2 regions of the Xenorhabdus ishibashii genome follow, and region 1 is predicted to be linked to the other one. Evidence: predicted binding sites of a transcription regulator. Region 1 holds the regulator's gene; the other holds the start of a gene.
What was found. Region 1 encodes PhoB, which activates phosphate uptake and scavenging genes when phosphate is short. Its sites were predicted from a motif close to CTGTCATAAAACTGNCNNAT; they were not measured.
Positions count from the first base shown of each region.

Region 2: a site for PhoB is predicted at 7,410-7,429, ahead of pstS (phosphate ABC transporter substrate-binding protein PstS). Genes of this name have one in related genera too.

Region 1 covers NZ_NJAK01000001.1:2,452,056-2,461,335, reverse strand. Annotated here, with positions in the region: gene Xish_RS11725 (SbcC/MukB-like Walker B domain-containing protein) at 1-2,597, opposite strand, end outside; gene sbcD (exonuclease subunit SbcD) at 2,615-3,832, opposite strand; gene phoB (phosphate regulon transcriptional regulator PhoB) at 4,140-4,829, shown strand; gene phoR (phosphate regulon sensor histidine kinase PhoR) at 4,849-6,144, shown strand; gene Xish_RS11705 (IS5 family transposase) at 6,172-6,933, opposite strand; partial or broken gene brnQ (branched-chain amino acid transport system II carrier protein) at 7,503-8,764, shown strand; gene ggt (gamma-glutamyltransferase) at 8,859-9,280, opposite strand, start outside.
Region 2 covers NZ_NJAK01000001.1:1,833,902-1,843,181, reverse strand. Annotated here, with positions in the region: gene Xish_RS08770 (amino acid ABC transporter permease) at 214-957, opposite strand; gene Xish_RS08765 (amino acid ABC transporter permease) at 959-1,696, opposite strand; gene Xish_RS08760 (ABC transporter substrate-binding protein) at 1,799-2,644, opposite strand; gene phoU (phosphate signaling complex protein PhoU) at 2,755-3,471, opposite strand; gene pstB (phosphate ABC transporter ATP-binding protein PstB) at 3,487-4,293, opposite strand; gene pstA (phosphate ABC transporter permease PstA) at 4,343-5,251, opposite strand; gene pstC (phosphate ABC transporter permease PstC) at 5,253-6,212, opposite strand; gene pstS (phosphate ABC transporter substrate-binding protein PstS) at 6,244-7,266, opposite strand; gene Xish_RS08730 (ATP-binding protein) at 7,470-8,480, opposite strand; gene ompR (osmolarity response regulator transcription factor OmpR) at 8,477-9,196, opposite strand.

The sequences.
Region 1 (9,280 bases):
CGTTCCTGATGAGTTTGTTCTAATAACTGCATTTGCCGCTGCTGTTGTTCATTCAAAGTATGAAGATGAATGGAGAGCTTATTTTTTTGTTTGTCTAGTTCCTCCAGTTTGCTTTGCAAGGCTGCTTGTTCTTTTTGTAGTTGCTGCCACTTTTCTCGTGAATCGTGATAGTTTTTTAATTCTTGTTCACGCTGTTGCAGCCAGTTTTCTGTTTCATGAGAGGCAGGAAGGGCGAAAGGTGTTGATTGTAATTCTGTGTTTAACTGTTGTGCTGTTGCTGCATAGTCGGCTTCTATCTGTTGAGACTCTGCTGTCTTTTCTGCCAATTGTTTTTGCGCTGAATCCTGTTTGAACTTTTCCAGTTCAATACTTTTTTCACAGGCTTGGTATTGCTCTCGGTTGGCAGCAAGTGCTTTTTCGGCTGTTTGATAGTTTTTCTCTGCCTGTAATAGTACTTCCTGTTGAGCTTGGTGTTGGTGATAAGCAGACTGTCGTTGACTGATAAAGTGATTAACCGTCTCTGCCTCCACCGGTAATTCTGTAGCTTGTAACTGCTGGCAATGGTATTCCCATTGTTTAACCAGTTCCGTCAATTTAACATGATATTGTGCAATATTTTGCTGCAATTGTTCGCCATGCTGCTGATGAAGCTGTTGTTTTTGCTGTAGAGTTGTACGATTTTCTTGCAGTTGTTCAATCTGTTGGCGCAGGGTTTTCAAGCGCTCTTCTGAATGTGGTAAGGCAATATTCTGGTATTCATCGATTAAAGGATGATGAACTGAACCGCAAAGCGGGCAAGATTCACCTTCTTTTAATTGTGCCCGTTCTTTTTCCAGACTGACTATCCGCTGTTCCAAACGAATTCGATTAGTGAGATCGTCATAATGTTGTTGCTTGTCTGCCAATTGTTGGTTGAGAGTTGCTATCTGCTCAGGTAAGGCTTTTACCAATACCTGAGATTGGATCAATTGGTTTTGATCCGTTGAGATCGCGGTTTGTAACTGCTGGATCTGAGGAAGCAAGATCTCTAGTTGGTTCTGTGATACCAATTGTTTCTGATAATTTTTTAAATTTTGCTGCAATTGTTCCAATGGGTACTTTTGCTGCAAAGTTGTGAGTTGGTTTGCAGCATCGGTAAAGCTGTTGCGCAATATTTGGCTCTGTTCATACTGTTTAGCCAACTCTGCATTCAATCTATGTAAATAATCGGTTGTATGGGTAAGCTCGGAGGTAATTTGTTGAGTGTTCTGGGTAAGCTGGTCTATTTTTTCTCGTCGCTCTTTCTGGCGGGTGAATAGCTGTTTCCATTCTGGTAGCTTGCTGTCCAAATTATGGTAATAAGGATGCTGCTCATAGTAGGATCCCAAGATCTGTTGTTCGTTATTTAAGGCTGCCATTCGCTCCTGTGTGGCTTGGTATTGGGATAAGATGTCTGTGAAATCACGGTTTTGTCCGGCGATTTCTTGTTCAAGTTTCAGCAGATCTTTAGATTGAATATCAATTTTATGATCGAGCGGCATAATTTGCTCTGAGATGAGCTTTTCTTGCTGAGTTTGATATTGTTGATGCTCTTCCCGCATGCTTTCCAACTGTGTCAGTTGCTGTTCGGCAGGTTGTAGCATTTCAAGTTGTTGTTGGCGCTCATGCTCTATTTTTGTGCGTTGTTCCGTGAGCTTCTGCTTTTCATGGATAGCTCGGTTTTGTGCATCCCATAATGGACGAATTTTTTCTGCTGGCTCACCGGCAGCAAGTTGTTGCAATTGGGGTTGTGCTTCTTGAATAGCTTGCTCAGTTTGTTGCAAAAGTGAAGCATTGCTCACCAGTGATTGTTGTAGTTCATCCTGTCGTAACAGCCACTGCTCGGCTGTTTGCAATGCCTTCACTTGTTGGCTGAGTAAGGTTTCTTCTGCAATAAGTTGTTGTTGTTGGTTTTGGTATGCTTGTTGTTGTTCTGACGTGAGTAATTCAATGGAAGAGGCTTTAGCCTGCTGAATGTTCAGCTCAGATTGTGCTTCTTTATGGCGTTGGTAAATTTCCTGGGACAAAATGCCGTAAATTTCTGTACCGGTTATCTCTTCCAGTAGATCTGCCCGATCTTTATCTGGTGCATTTAAAAATGCGGCAAAATTCCCCTGCGATAAAAGTATGGATTTGGTAAAACGGCTAAAATCCAGTCCAGTTATTTCGGCAATTTTTTCTTTTTTCTCTGGAATTTTATCAGCCAGAATTTTCCCCTCCTTTTTGAGAGCCAATTCTCCTTTTGGGGGTTGGAGTTTGCCATTTGCTTGGTTGCGAGCACGGCGCTGGCTCCAAAATGCCCGATAAGCAATGCCTTTGACTTCAAATTCTACTTCAGCAAGGCACTCTGCGGTATGGCGGGTCATTAATTCATTTTGCGAGGCAGAAATGGTGTTGAGCCTTGGTGTTTCATGATAAAGGGCAAGGCAAATGGCATCCAATAAGGAGGTTTTTCCTGCACCAGTTGGGCCGATAATGGCAAATAATCCATTGCTGGCAAATGGTTCTGCCGTAAAGTCAATTCTCCATTCACCTTGCAGGGAATTGATATTTTTCAGCCGTAAGCTAAGAATTTTCATGGCATGTTCTCTTCATGTTATTGCTGAGAAATATCGTCCAGCGTTTGTTTAAACAGAGTGGTCAGGCGTTGTTTTTGCGCAGGATCGTCGATTTCAGCCAGCGCCAAACGACGTTCAAAGACTTCATCTACGCTTAGCTCGGTAAGTGTTTCTTTATTTTGTGCAGACAGTGACAGTTGGCGAGCGCTTTTGCTACGGCGTAGCAGAATGATCTCAACAGGCAGGCCTTCACTTAGGGTCTGAATGCGTTTTTGGATATCGGGCAGGTAATCTTGGGTTGCGACTTCAATATCCAGCCAAACCGGCCTCTCTCCTTGGTATTCCCTGAAAGAGTGTAATTGCTCTTCGATTTGTTTCAAATTACCACGAATAAGCTGCATAGGCTGATAATGTGGTATCGGTAACAGTGTGATGCTATCGAGTTTGCCTGATTTAAAGTCTACTAAGCAGACGCTTTTCTCCTGTCCCACTTCATCAAAACTGAGCGGAAGAGGGGAGCCGCTATAGCGGATATGCTCTGATTTACCGATGACTTGCGGGCGATGGATATGCCCCAGTGCAATATAGTCAGCAGGAGGGAAGGATTGTGCGGGGAAGGCCTCTAATGTGCCAATGTAAATATCGCGCACGGAATCCGTAGTGGAAGCACCGACTGTAGTGAGATGACCTGTGGCAATAATCGGTAATGGCTGGCCGAGCTGCTCCCGTAATACACAGGCTTGCTGGAAGAGCTTGTGATAGTGTTCGGTGATGGCATCCTGTAACGCCTGCTGTTTTTGTGCGCCAGATTGCCCCGCCTGACTATTGATGATATCCCGTGGACGCAGATAGGGAATAGCGCAGAGAATCGCTCCTGCATTACCATCTCTGTTATTCAGGATCTTTATCTGCTGTGCTATATCTTCGGTTTCAGCATTAGCAATGACGATGGTATTCAGGTAAGAGAGAAGGGATTTTGATTCGTTGAGTGTGGCAACGGAATCATGATTTCCCCCGAGAATAACAAGTTGGCAGCCTGTGGGCTGTAGTGCCACAATGAATTTGTTATAAAGTTCGCGTGCATAGCTGGGTGGGGAACCTGTATCAAAAATATCGCCGGCAATAATGAGTGCGTCGACTTGATGTTGTACGATCTTTTCAATCAGCCATTGCAAAAAATGTTTATGTTCAGCGGCGCGGCTTTTCGTAAAGAAATATTGGCCAAGATGCCAGTCAGATGTATGAATAATTCGCATGATTTTCCCGCCGTTGCCCTAATTGTTTTCTAGCCCGTTACTTCTCGCCTGTTGCAAGTGCAAATTATAATGGCAGCGTGAAGAATGTCCTGTGTAATTCGGTATCCTTTACTGAATTTTCGAGCTACTTCGCATCCATGATGAAATATAACCAAGGTGCAAGATTTTCTTTGGGAACCAATTTGTCTTTTGCTGATTGAGAAGTCTGGGTTTTAATAAAAGTGTCATAAAATTGACGCATAATATTTTGACGCATAATGTCTTAAGGTGAACATCGCTGACTTGAATGTTATTCGCAGGATTAACCATGGTTAAACGTATTTTGGTCGTTGAAGATGAAGTACCGATTCGTGAAATGGTTTGTTTTGCACTGGAGCAAAACGGTTATCAGGCCATTGAAGCCGAAGATTACGATGCAGCAATAAGGCGTTTGTCTGAGCCTTATCCTGATTTGATATTATTGGACTGGATGCTTCCTGGGGGATCGGGAATTCAGCTTATCCGACAAATGAAGCGGGATAATAATACTAAAACGATCCCTGTCATTATGGTCACGGCTCGGGTGGAAGAAGAAGATCGGGTAAGTGGTTTAGATGTTGGAGCCGATGATTATATCACGAAGCCTTTTTCACCTAAGGAATTGATTGCCCGAGTTAAAGCTGTTTTGCGTCGCATGTCACCGATAGAGGCGGAAAACTTTATTGATATGGATGGATTGATTCTAGATCCATCATCTCACCGCGTTTCCAGTCAGGGACAAGATTTGGAAATGGGGCCAACTGAATTCAAGCTTCTCCACTTTTTTATGACTCATCCTGAGCGTGTTTATAGCCGCGAACAATTACTCAACTATGTGTGGGGAACAAATGTTTATGTGGAAGATCGTACGGTTGATGTACATATCCGACGGTTACGTAAGGCGTTGGAGATAGGGGATCACGCTAAGATGGTACAAACAGTGCGTGGTACAGGTTATCGCTTTTCTACCCGCTATTGACTGTCTGGAGTAAAGTCACGTGCTTGAGCGTTTATCTTGGAAAAAATTGATATGGGGGCTTGTGCTTTTTTGCTTGCCCGCTGTTGTTTTGTCTCTTTTTATTGGCCACTTGGCATGGTTGCTGGTTACTGCTCTGTTTTTAGCTCTGGTATGGCATGGCTACAATTTGCTGAAATTATCCGATTGGTTATGGTTGGATCGCAATATGTTACCGCCTGTCGGTCGTGGCGGCTGGGAACCTATCTTTTATGGTATTTACCAGATGCAGCAACGCAATCGCAAACGGCGTCGTGAACTCGCATTACTCATCAAGCGCTTTCGTAGCGGGGCTGAATCATTGCCGGATGCCATTGTGATAATGACCACGGAAGGTAACATTTTTTGGTGTAATCGTCTGGCTCAACATTTACTAGGGTTCCGCTGGCCTGAGGATAATGGTCAGCATATTTTCAACTTACTTCGTTATCCTGAATTCAGTCGTTATTTCACAGCAAATGATTTTTCCCGCCCTCTGTCCATTGAATTGAATAACGGCAATATAATGGAATTTCGCATTATGCCTTATTCTGAGACTCAATTATTGATGGTTGCGCGCGATATTACCCAAAAAAGACAGTTGGAAAATGCCAGACGGGATTTTTTTGCCAATGTGAGCCATGAACTCAAAACACCACTCACTGTACTGCAAGGTTATCTGGAAATGATGGAGGATCAGACGTTCGGCAGTCAGATAAATCAGAAAATCGTTGGTACGATGCGGGAACAGATACGAAGAATGGATGGTCTGGTCCATCAACTGTTGCATCTTTCCAAAATTGAAGGGGGGCCACAAGTGGATATGAATGAAGTTGTGGGTGTTCCCAACATGTTGAGAATATTGCAGCGGGAAGTCTTGGCCTTGGGAAATGAGCAGTACGATATTGTGTTTGATATTGATGAAACACTGAATGTGTTTGGTAATGAAGAGCAACTGCGTAGTGCTATGTCCAACCTTGTTTATAACGCGGTTAGACATACCCCTGTAGGAACACGGATTGAAGTAAGTTGGCGAAACGTTTCTCAGGGTGCTTTGTTCAAGGTGAAAGACAATGGCGGTGGGATAAGTACAGAACATTTACCCCGCCTGACAGAACGTTTTTATCGCGTCGATCGTGCCCGTTCGCGTCAAACTGGGGGAAATGGGTTGGGCTTGGCGATAGTGAAACATGCATTGCAGCACTACAATACTCATCTCGATATTTCGAGCACTTTAGGGAAGGGTTCAGTTTTTAGTTTTTTGTTGGCGTCTCGGCTTATTGTTTCTGCCAAAAAATAGGGTCTGTTGATGTTTTAAGGTCATAATTCATTCAACCCACATGGGCAACCAGACAATGATAAACGCCAGAGCCAACATACTGGCGTAATTCCGTTCAAGCTTATCGTATCTTGTTGCTATTGCACGAAAATGTTTAACCCTAGCGAACGCATTCTCCACCAAATGACGATAACGATATAAACATTTATCAATCTGTTTATCCGATTTTCGGCTATTTTTCCGGTAGGGAATAATCGGTGTTGCTCCTTGCTGTTCAATATGATTTCTGAAAGCCTGACTGTCGTACCCTTTGTCAGCTATCACAAAGTCCGAAGGGGGCGATTGTTCGACTAAACTTTCAGCATGAACAATGTCATGCACTTGTCCCCCGGACAATTCAAAATGAACAGGCAAGCCATAACTATCGACGGCCAAATGAATTTTGGTTGAACGTCCACCACAACTTTTGCCAATCGCCTCATCATCATCTGAAGCCGCTCCGGCACTGTGCTGATGAGCACGGACGATACTCCCATCAATAAACAACCATTCCCTATCAGCAAACCCAGATAACCACTTGAAAATGAGCTGTAAAACCCCTTTCTTTGACCACGCATTGAAACGTTGAAAGACACTATTCCATTTGCCGAATTCTGGCGGTAAATCGCGCCAGGGAACGCTCGTTCTCATTCGGTAAAGAATGCCTTCAACGGTCAAACGGTGTTCAGGTTTGTGATAAATCCAACCCGCATGTTGCATTAACGCAGATAGCTTATTCCATTGGAGATCTGTTAACATAGTTCGCGGCATGATGGTGAGGTCTGGTTGTTTTTTGGCGAAAGTAATTATACCAAATCATCATGCTATCTAATAATCCCTCACAAAACATCAACACGCCCTAGCTTCATGAAAAAATAATAAGTTAAATGAAAGTTCAATGGTAATAATACGGATAAAAAATGGTGCATTAATCGCCATGAATGAAAAACGTACAAATCATATAGTGTGTATTCAATGATAGATAACAATAATCACTGATTTTAAAAATTAGTTTAGAATATTATTCTGGTTTTTGGTTTACTGCTTGCCTTTTTACGATATAAAAGTTTTACTTGGAAGCAGTTGTTGGCGATTCTAGCTGTAATTACTATTATCACTCTGCATCTTGCGATTATCAGTGAAGCTCATGTTGATCACTGACTATTAAATCAGAAACCAGTTTCGCCAGTGAAAATTCAAGTGCTTGCGATAGTTACTGTCGCAGATACATTTCTTTTGGCAATAATATATTAATAATCATTATGGCATATCGTTTATCATCGAAGGATATTTGGGCATTAGGCTTTATGACCTTTGCCCTGTTTGTTGGTGCGGGAAATATTATTTTTCCACCTATGGTTGGCTTGCAGGCAGGCGAGAATGTTTGGATCTCAGCAGCCGGCTTTTTGCTAACCGCTGTTGGCTTGCCCGTTATTACTGTCATTGCTTTGGCAAAAGTAGGGGGGGAATTGAAGCAATCAGCGCACCGATTGGAAAAACTTCGGGTCTGATTCTGGCAACTGTCTGCTATTTAGCTGTCGGCCCTCTGTTTGCGACTCCCAGAACTGCAACAGTTTCTTTTGAAGTGGGTATTGCACCACTTACCGGAACAGGTGAGTTTCCTCTACTTATCTATAGTGTGATCTATTTTGCACTCGTGGTACTGATTTCATTGTATCCGGGCAAACTACTGGATAACGTTGGTCATATATTGGCTCCAATTAAAATCGTGGCGTTAGCCATTTTGGGAGTTGCAGCAGTGTTGTGGCCGGCAGGTAGTCCTATTCCTGCTATTGAAACTTATCGGGAAATTCCGTTCTCAAATGGCTTTGTCAATGGCTATTTGACAATGGATACACTGGCCGCAATGGTATTCGGTATTGTTATTGTCAATGCAGCCCGTTCCAGAGGGGTTGAAGCGTCTTCTCTGTTGACGCGCTATGCCATGTGGGCTGGCTTGATTGCTGGTCTTGGCTTGACGCTGGTATACCTCTCTTTGTTTAAACTTGGGGAAGGTAGTGGCACATTAGTACCTACAGCAGAGAATGGCGCTGTGATTTTGCACGCTTATGTCCAAAATATTTTTGGTAACTACGGCAGCTTCTTCCTCGCGCTACTGATTTTTGTAGCCTGTATGGTGACTGCTGTTGGTTTGACTTGTGCTTGCTCGGAATTTTTCAGCCGTTATTTGCCATTATCCTACCGTGCTCTGGTATTGATTTTAGGCACATTCTCCATGCTGGTTTCTAACATGGGCTTAAGCCACTTGATTAAGTTCTCAATTCCAGTACTGACGGCAATTTATCCACCTTGTATCGCGCTGATATTGCTGAGCTTTACAATCCGTTGGTGGAATAACTGCACACGAATTTTGGCTCCTGCCATGTCTATCAGCTTGCTGTTTGGCATTTTGGATGCAATAAAAGTTTCTGAGTACTTATCCCATTTACTGCCTGAATGGGCGAAGCATTTGCCCCTGGCGGATCAAGGTTTGGCTTGGTTACTGCCTACTTTGCTAACGATTGTTGTGTGCGCCATTTACGATCGCATCGTAGGAGGCGTAAAACTCCCAAAGTATGAAGTGCAGACTGAAGAGAAGTAAAAATAAAGTTTGTTTATGATATAAATGGCGTTATTGGATGATAAAAGGGTGAGCCGCTGAAAACAGCTCACCTTTTTTGTTGATATATTCTGGACTAATAACCAATAGCAGCACCCGCAGGTCGCCGTACATCATTAGAGCCGTAGAGGTAGCCTTCACGGACAATACCCGATAAGGCTGAATCATTGCCTGATGATTGTGGCGTCACACCAGCAGCACCCGGCAATCCAATCATGATTAATTCTGCTGCCCCCCAAGGGGTCTGCTCCACCATTTTATAGCCCATTTTCTCCAGTAAATTCAGGGTATCTTTCGATAAACCCCGTTGCTCATAATAGACTTCGTCAGGTAGCCATTGATGGTGCATGCGTGGGCTGTTGACAGCTTCTTGTGGTGGCATATTGAAATCAATGATATTCAGGGCCGTTTGTAGTGTGATGGAGATAATACGCGATCCCCCGGGAGACCCTAAGACCAGAAATATTTTGTCATCTTTGGTCACAAGTGTTGGACTCA
Region 2 (9,280 bases), 620 kb from region 1:
CGTTTGCTATATGTGTAATCAATAAGTTACATAACATTATGATTATTGGGGGAATTCATTTTGTGACGATATTTTATTCGTTTTTTTTGGTCACGTGTTCAACCCGTTGATGATGGGATATTTACTGTCCAAGTCTCTTGACCTATGAAATATGATCAAGAGACAGGCCTCGCAACAGGGAATGAATGCAATAACGAAAATATTTGCCAGATATTAATTTTGAGGAACCACGGTCAACGTTTTTTTACGCCAAAACCCGAAGATGGCGGTCTTTTTACGCCTCACTGAGAAACGACGGGCCATGTAATTAGCCATTAACTCCAGTGATAAACACATCACAAAATAAACCAGCGCAACGAATAAAAAGACTTCCATCGGATAGACCATACTGCGGTTATTCACTTGGGTCGCCAAAAATGACAATTCCGCGACGCCAACGATATAAGCCAATGAGGTATCCTTGATTAACGCAATCCACTGATTGATAAATGAAGGCACCATCATACGCAATGCCTGTGGCAAAACGATATGCCGCAATACTTCCCAACGATTAAAGCCCAGCGATAATCCTGCCCGCCATTGACCATCACCAATCGCTAAAATCCCCGCTTTGACGCCATGTGCTAAATAAGCCGAAGTAATCAATGCCAATGCACAGACAACGGTCGTAATTTCAGGGATCTCCATTCCCAATACGACGGGCAATAAGAAATACGTCCAGAAAATCAGCATAATGACCGGAATGGCGCGAAAGAAACCCAACACTGCCGCCAATAAGTTGACCCAAAAACCGCGCAGCATCGCCAGTGCAACGCCACCGAGAATACCCAATACGATGGAAATAGTCCCCGCTATGATACTGATTACCAGCGTCAATGCCGCCCCTTCCAGTGGTCCATCGGGAAAGGTTCCCAAGAGCAAATAACGCCAGTTTTCTGCAATAACAGTAAAGTCCATATCAATACCCTCTCGCCAATGTTCTCTGTTGGCGCCATTGTCCCCAGCCTTCCATCATGGCAATAATGGCGATGTAGAGTACGGTCGCCACACCAAATGCCTCAAAGGTTTGTAAGGATTGGGTTTCCACCTGACGAGAAGCATAGGAGAGTTCTGCCACACCAATCGCCATCGTCAATGATGAATTTTTGACAATATTCATGTATTGCCCCAATAAAGGTGGCATGGCTATTTTCAGTGCCTGAGGCAATACAACGTGACGCATGGCCTGCCAGCCCGTTAAACCCAATGCATGGGCTGCATATTTCTGCCCGCGTCCGACGCCCTGAATGCCCGCACGTAATTCTTCTGCAACAAACGGCGCTGAATAGAGGGTTAATCCAATAAATCCCGCCAAAAACTCAAAAGACGGCCATTCCAGTGTCAGACCGAAAATCATTGTATCGTGGGGCGTGTTCAGCCACATCATCGCCGCTTGTGGCAGAACTTGCCCGGATGCGAAGTACCAAAAAAACAGTTGTACCAATAAAGGCGTGTTACGAAATACCGTCGTATAAGCCGTAACCAGCCAGCACAGTGGCTTGATTTGGCTATCCCGTGCTGCCGCAATCACAAAACCCAGTAAAGTAGAAGAAGCAATGACACAGGCAGAAAGCCACAAGGTGATCAGAAATCCCTGCCAAAGCCATTGCAGATATTCAGGAGCCAGTAAGTGCTCGGTAATAAATTGCTCAAACATATCATTTACCACATAAACCAACAGCAAAGCCCCGAAATAACGGGGCTAATCAATTTGTCTTTTTAAATGGAAGCACCAAACAGAAACGGCTAAACGAACTTACTATTTTGCCTGATCCTCTAACGGAGCAAATTTAAAATCACCACGCGGTTGAGCGGATTTAGTGTCTGGGCCAAACCAGCGGTTATAGATTTTCTCTGCTTTCCCCTCTTTTTCCAATTTCAGTAAGGTTTGGTTAACCGAATCAACCAATCGCGTTTCCCCTTTGGAAGCCGCGACTGCTTGATATTCACGGGTAATGCTGAAAGGGGAAATTTCAAAATCGGCTTTCTGGGCTTCTGGTACGTTTGCCAGCAAACCAACCAGTTTCGCATCGTCCTGCGTGATCGCCTGAACATTACCATTTCTCAGAGCCGCAAATGCCAACGGTGTATCATCATAAGAGATCACTTTGGTTGTTGGATAACGCTCACGCAAGGTAATTTCCTGTACAGTGCCCTTGTCTGCACCAATACGCAGTTTGGCAATATCGTCCGGCTTGATCAAAACACCTTTGCGGGCAATGAATTTCTGGCCCGTCGCAAAATAAGGGATGGAGAAATCAACTTGTTTTGCGCGTTCATCCGTGATCGTGAAGTTAGCAGCAATTAAGTCAATTTTCTTGGAAGAAAGCAGAGGGATGCGGTTTGCTGGATTCGTTGGACGCAGTTCCAGCTTTACCCCCAAATCATTGGCAATCGCATTGGCGATATCGACATCATAGCCTGCCAATTTTTTTGTTTGGGGATCGATAAAACCAAATGGTGGGTTACTGTCAAATACCGCAATACGTATCGTGCCAGCTTTTTTAATGTCATCAAGTTTATCTGCTTTTGCCACTCCTGAAACCAATGCCAAGCTGGTCAGCAAAGCAGTAACCGCTATGCGAGATTTGTTGCGAATCTTCATTGTATACCCCTGTTGGTTATTAATTTTTATATATCAACAAAAGTTATCAATTTCGATATAGCACATGAAATAATATAAAATACTATATTTATTCAATTTTGGAATAAAAATTACTCTTTTTGGATCAGTAATTTTTCCAGATTATCGCCACCAATATGGCGGAAGTCCTGCCCTTTAACGTAATAGAAGATAAATTCACAAATATTCTGGCAACGGTCACCAATGCGTTCAATAGAGCGAGCACAGAAGAGAGCCGTCATAACATTCGGAATGGTTCTGGGATCTTCCATCATATAGGTCATTAGCTGGCGGATAATACTTTCGTATTCCTGATCAACTTTTTTATCTTCATGGTAGATACGGATAGCTTCTTGCAGATCCATACGGGCAAAGGCATCCAACACATCGTGCAACATTTGGATTGTATGACGCCCTAATGATTCCAGGCTGACCAGCAAGGATTGCTGTTGATGTGAAAATCTTTCAAGCGCGGTCTGGCAAATTTTATCGGCAACATCGCCAATACGCTCCAGTTCAGCAATGGTTTTTGAAATGACCATGATCAAACGCAGGTCACTGGCCGTCGGTTGGCGTTTTGCAATGATGCGGACACACGCTTCATCAATCGCCACTTCCATCATATTAACCTTTTGGTCATCCTCAATGACTTGCCGTGCTAATACTTCATCTTGGTTATGCATCGCCAGAATCGCTTTGCTGAGCTGCTCTTCCACCAGCCCCCCCATTGTCATCAATTCTGTACGAACATGCTCCAGTTCAGCCGTAAATTGACCGGAAATGTGTTTGCTGAGATTCAGATTGTCCATATTGTTATCCCCATATCAACCGTAACGGCCAGTAATATAATCTTCGGTCTGTTTCATTTTCGGTGTGGTGAACAATCTATCGGTATCGCTAAATTCAATCAGTTCACCAAGGTACATAAAAGCCGTGTAATCCGAACAGCGAGCCGCCTGCTGCATATTGTGGGTGACTATCACAACGGTATATTCCGATTTCAGTTCGCTGATTAACTCTTCAATGCGTCCTGTAGAGATGGGATCAAGTGCCGAACAGGGTTCATCCAGCAGCAAAACCTCAGGGCGAATAGCAATACCACGGGCAATACACAGACGCTGTTGCTGGCCACCGGAAAGGCTATACCCACTCTGATGCAATTTATCTTTGGTTTCATTCCACAATGCCGCTTTTGTCAACGCCCATTGGACTCGCTCATCCATCTCTGCTCTGGGCAGTTTCTCAAACAAACGCACCCCGAAAGCAATATTGTCGTAAATGGACATCGGGAAGGGTGTCGGCTTCTGAAAAACCATCCCAACTTTGGCACGTAGCAAGGCAATATCTTGCTTGTCTGTCAGGATATTCGTGCCATCCAGAGTAATTTCACCTTCAGCACGCTGCTCACCGTACAATTCATACATTTTGTTGAAAGTACGTAGTAACGTGGACTTACCACAGCCCGATGGCCCGATGAATGCCGTTACTTTATTTTGTGCGATATCCAGCGTAATATTTTTCAGCGCATGAAACTTGCCGTAATAGAAATTCAGATCGCGTACCTGAATTTTACTTACCGCAATTTTATTTACTGCAATTTTATTTACTGCAATGCCATTCGCTTTATTCATCAGTATTTGTCTCTTTAATACCTTCTATTTTTATTCCTTTGAAAAAATATTAGTATTTTTTCTTCGCAAACAGTGCACGCGCCACAATATTAATTAGCAATACACACAGGGTGATCAGCAATACCCCCGCCCATGCCAACTGCTGCCAGTCAGAAAATGGACTCATGGCAAACTTGAAAATGGTGACAGGCAGGTTTGCAATCGGCTGGCTGAGATCGGTGCTCCAGAACTGATTAGAAAGCGAAGTAAACAACAGTGGAGCCGTTTCACCAGCGATTCGGGCAATAGCCAGCAATACACCGGTAATAATGCCTGATATCGATGCCTTTAATGTAATAGCAGAGATCATTTTCCATTTCGGAGTACCCAGTGCATAAGCGGCTTCACGCAAGTTATCCGGCACTAATTTCAGCATGTTTTCCGTCGTGCGGATAACGATGGGGATCTGCAACAGTGCTAACGCAATTATCCCTGCCCAACCCGAAAAGTGTTGCACCTTTGCCACCACAACCGTATAGACAAATAATCCGACAACAATCGAAGGGGCTGAAAGCAGGATGTCATTAATAAAGCGGATGATTTCTGCCAGCCATGAACGGCGACCATATTCCGCCAGATAAATTCCCGCCATAATCCCCAATGGCGTACCAAACACCGTTGCCCAGAAGATTAACAATCCGCTGCCAACAATGGCGTTTGCCAATCCACCGCCCTCGGTATTGGGCGGTGGCGTCATTTCGGTAAACAACGCCAGCGACATACCATCAATACCTTTAGTAACGGTGGAGATTAAAATCCAGCCCAGCCAGAATAAGCCGAATGCCATCGTCATCATGGATATCATGAGTGCCAGCCGATTTTTCTGGCGACGCCAAGACTGCATACGGCGACGGCTTTTCATCTCCGCGTCGTTTACTGTATCGACTAAATGTGGAAGTTGCTTATTGATGGTTGTCATCTCAGCGCTGTCCCTCATTTTTTGCCAGACGCATAATCATTAATTTTGACAACGCCAATACGACAAAAGTGATGACAAACAAGATCAGCCCCAGTTCCATCAATGCAGCAGTGTGCAAACCAGACTCAGCCTCAGCAAATTCATTTGCCAATGCAGAAGTGATACTGTTCCCTGGCATATACAGCGACACACTATCAAGTTGGTAGGTATTACCGATAATAAAGGTGACAGCCATTGTTTCCCCCAATGCCCGACCAAGCCCTAACATTACACCACCAATCACACCATTTTTGGTATAAGGCAAGACGATATGCCAAATCACTTCCCATGTTGTACAACCAATGCCATAAGCAGACTCTTTCATCATTACAGGAGTCTGTTCAAACACATCACGCATGACAGAAGCGATATAGGGGATAACCATAATGGCAAGAATGACGCCCGCAGCCAGAATGCCAATACCAAAGGCAGGGCCAGAGAACAGAGCGCCCACGATGGGAATGCTGGAGAGCACGTCACCAACGGGTTGCTGGAAATAGCTAGCAAATAGTGGAGCAAAGACAAACAACCCCCACATGCCATAAACAATGCTGGGGATCGCCGCCAATAACTCAATCGCCACACCCAATGGGCGTTTCAACCAGTTTGGGGACAACTCCGTCAGAAACAGGGCAATGCCAAAACTTACTGGAACCGCAATGATCAGGGCAACTAACGAAGTCATCAATGTGCCATAAATCGGTACTAATGCGCCAAACAACTCAGCCGGTGCATCCCACTCTTTACTCCATAAGAAAGCAAAACCAAATACTTGTATACTCGGCCAGGAAGCAATAATCAGCGAAATGATAATGCCTCCCAGCAGAAATAAAGTTAACAACGCAGCTAACCTGACCAAAGCACTGAAGATAATGTCACCCTTTTTGCCCGGTGCTTTCAGTGCCGTTTTACGTTCGGCCATACGCTTCATTCTCATTTTAGGTTATTTCCCCTTAATAAAAGGGGAGATTGCTCTTCCATGCTGCACGTACCTGACTGACCACCTCTTCCGGCAGGGTGGCATAATCCAAATCTTTCGCCTGTTTTTTGCCGTTGTCATAAGCCCAATCAAAGAATTTCAGCACTTCAGTACCATTAGCAGCATTTTTCTGTTGTTTATGGATAAGAATGAAGGTAGTAGACGTAATTGGCCACGCATTATCGCCTTTCTGATTTGTCAGATCCTGCGCAAAACTGCTGTTCCAATCTGCACCTTTAGCCGCTGCGCTAAAATTTTCTTCAGTCGGCGCTACCACAGCACCACCCGCTGAGACCAGTTTGGTATAAGCCAGGTGATTCTGCTTCGCATAGGCATATTCGACATAACCAATCGAACCCGGCAGACGCTGAACAAATGCAGCAATCCCATCATTACCTTTACCGCCCAATCCGGTTGGCCATTTGACAGTCGTGCCAACTCCAACTTTTTGTTTCCAATCGCTGTTAACTTTGGACAAATAACTCGTGAAGACATAGGAAGTTCCTGATCCATCAGCGCGACGAACTACGGCAATGTTCTGATCCGGCAGTTTGAGATTCGGATTCAACTTTGCAATTGCCGGATCATTCCATTTCTTGATATTACCCAGATAGATGTCACCAAGGGTTTTACCATCCAAAATCAATTGACCAGATTTAACGCCAGAAATATTCACTGCCAGCACAATCCCACCGATTACCGTTGGGAACTGGAACAAACCATCAGTCGCCAATTTTTCATCAGAAAGCGGGGCATCAGATGCACCAAAATCAACGGTATTGGCAATAATCTGTTTTACACCACCAGAAGAGCCGATGCCTTGGTAGTTGATTTTGTTACCCGTTTCTTTCTGATAAGAATCGGCCCACTTGGTATATATCGGTGCAGGAAATGTCGCACCTGCCCCCGTCAAGCTGGCTACCGCAAATGAAGGCAGAGATGTCATGGCAAATACAGTAACCATGATGCTCGCCACAGTGGTACGCATTGATTTCATAGTATCTCCTGTTAAGTCTCCTACTGAGATACGCATCATTAATGAGAAACGAATGACAGGTATCGCTGACAATCTGATTTTCAGGTAATAAAACGATTCAAGAAGGAAAAATAGGTGAATTCAATGACAATAAGATGTAGGAGTTATGACATTTTTATGACAGGACGTTTCAGCAGTGCCTTACTCTTCGTTCAATGATGTTATCATCTTGCACTCAACGGAATATATATGCGAATGGATAGCCCCTCTTTTTCGCTGCTCCCCACCTGAATATTTCCCCCATGGGTATCAATGATACGACGGATGATAGCCAGCCCTAGCCCCACGCCATTATTTATTTCATTTCTATTTCCCTGCGTGAAAGGCTGGAATAAAACGGTGGCTTCTTCTTTCGTCATTCCAGTACCGTTGTCCTCAACCTGAAACCAGCCGAATTTTTCTGTTGAGCCACTACTGACGCGTATCCACCCATTGCCATAACGTCGGGCATTAGTGAACAGATTGATCAATACACGTTTGATGGAAAAGGGATGAGCCAAAATGAAAATCGAACTTGTCGCTAAGCAATTTTCAATATCTGTATCTACCGCACAACGCTGCTCTGCCGTAATCACCTCTTCAAGCAATCCATTCAATTCACAGCATGCCATCGGCATATCCTGCCCTGCTCGCTGGTAATCAATAAATTGATCAATCATGACATTGCACTCTTCAATATCCTGATGGATAGACTCTGTCAGAAAATCATCTTTTCCTTCCATCATTTCCATCGCCAAACGAATACGGGTAAGTGGCGTGCGCAAATCATGGCTTACGCCAGCTATTAATACCGCCTGATCGCTTTCCTGTGATTTCAGCTTCATCGACAATCGGTTAAGCGCCCTAATCACAGAACGAATAGCGGGCGTCCCCATTTCAGGCATCGATGAACCTCTTCTGCCTTTTTCTATGTCGATAACGACTTTTTGCATCACCTTCAATGAATGTTTCTGGATAGCGGAATATCGCCAGAACATCATGAACACGGGCAATGCCACCACAAAAACACTGATAAAGAGATAGGGAAATATCGCGTTAAAAGGGAGTTCTTCCAGTACCACCAGCAGTAAGGTAACCAGAGAGCTGAACAGCAAGCTGCCCAGCACTAAATACAGGACACGGAAAAATAAAGTACGCAAAGAAAGCCAAAACTTTTTCACACTGGGATTTTTCATACCTTGTTTCCATCAGGAACAAAAACGTACCCCAGCCCCCAAACTGTCTGGATATAACGAGGATGGGCAGGATCTTCTTCAATCAGGCGACGCAGGCGGGAAATCTGGACATCAATGGAACGCTCCATCGCACCATACTCTCGTCCGCGAGCCAAACTCATCAATTTATCCCGTGATAATGGCTCACGTGGGTGAGAAACTAACACCTTCAACACGGAAAATTCCCCACTGGTCAACGGTAATAATGCATCTTGATGAAACATTTCACGCGTTCCAAGATCAAGTTTAAATTTCCCAAACTTGATCACCGCATCATCTGACGTCGGCGCTCCCGGTAATTCATTTGCTTGTCTCCGCAGGACAGCCCGCATACGTGCTAACAATTCACGCGGGTTAAAAGGCTTGGCAAGATAATCATCAGCGCCAATTTCAAGCCCAACAATCCGATCAACCTCTTCCCCTTTCGCGGATACCATGATGATCGGGATTGAATTATGCTGACTTCTCAGCCTTCGACAAATAGACAATCCATCTTCTCCCGGTAACATTAAATCCAGGACAATCAATTGGATGGATTCTCTGGTCAATAAACGATCCATCTGCTCTGCATTTGCTGCGCCACGCACTTGGAATCCCTGTTCGGATAAGTAACGTTCCAGTAACGCCCGCAAGCGCATATCATCATCAACAACAAGGATCTTATAACTCTCTTGCATGTTTCAGCTCCCAAGGTGCTCCATTGCCCGCAACATCCATCACTTTCACAGAAAACCCATAACTCCAATAGAGACTTAACCGCA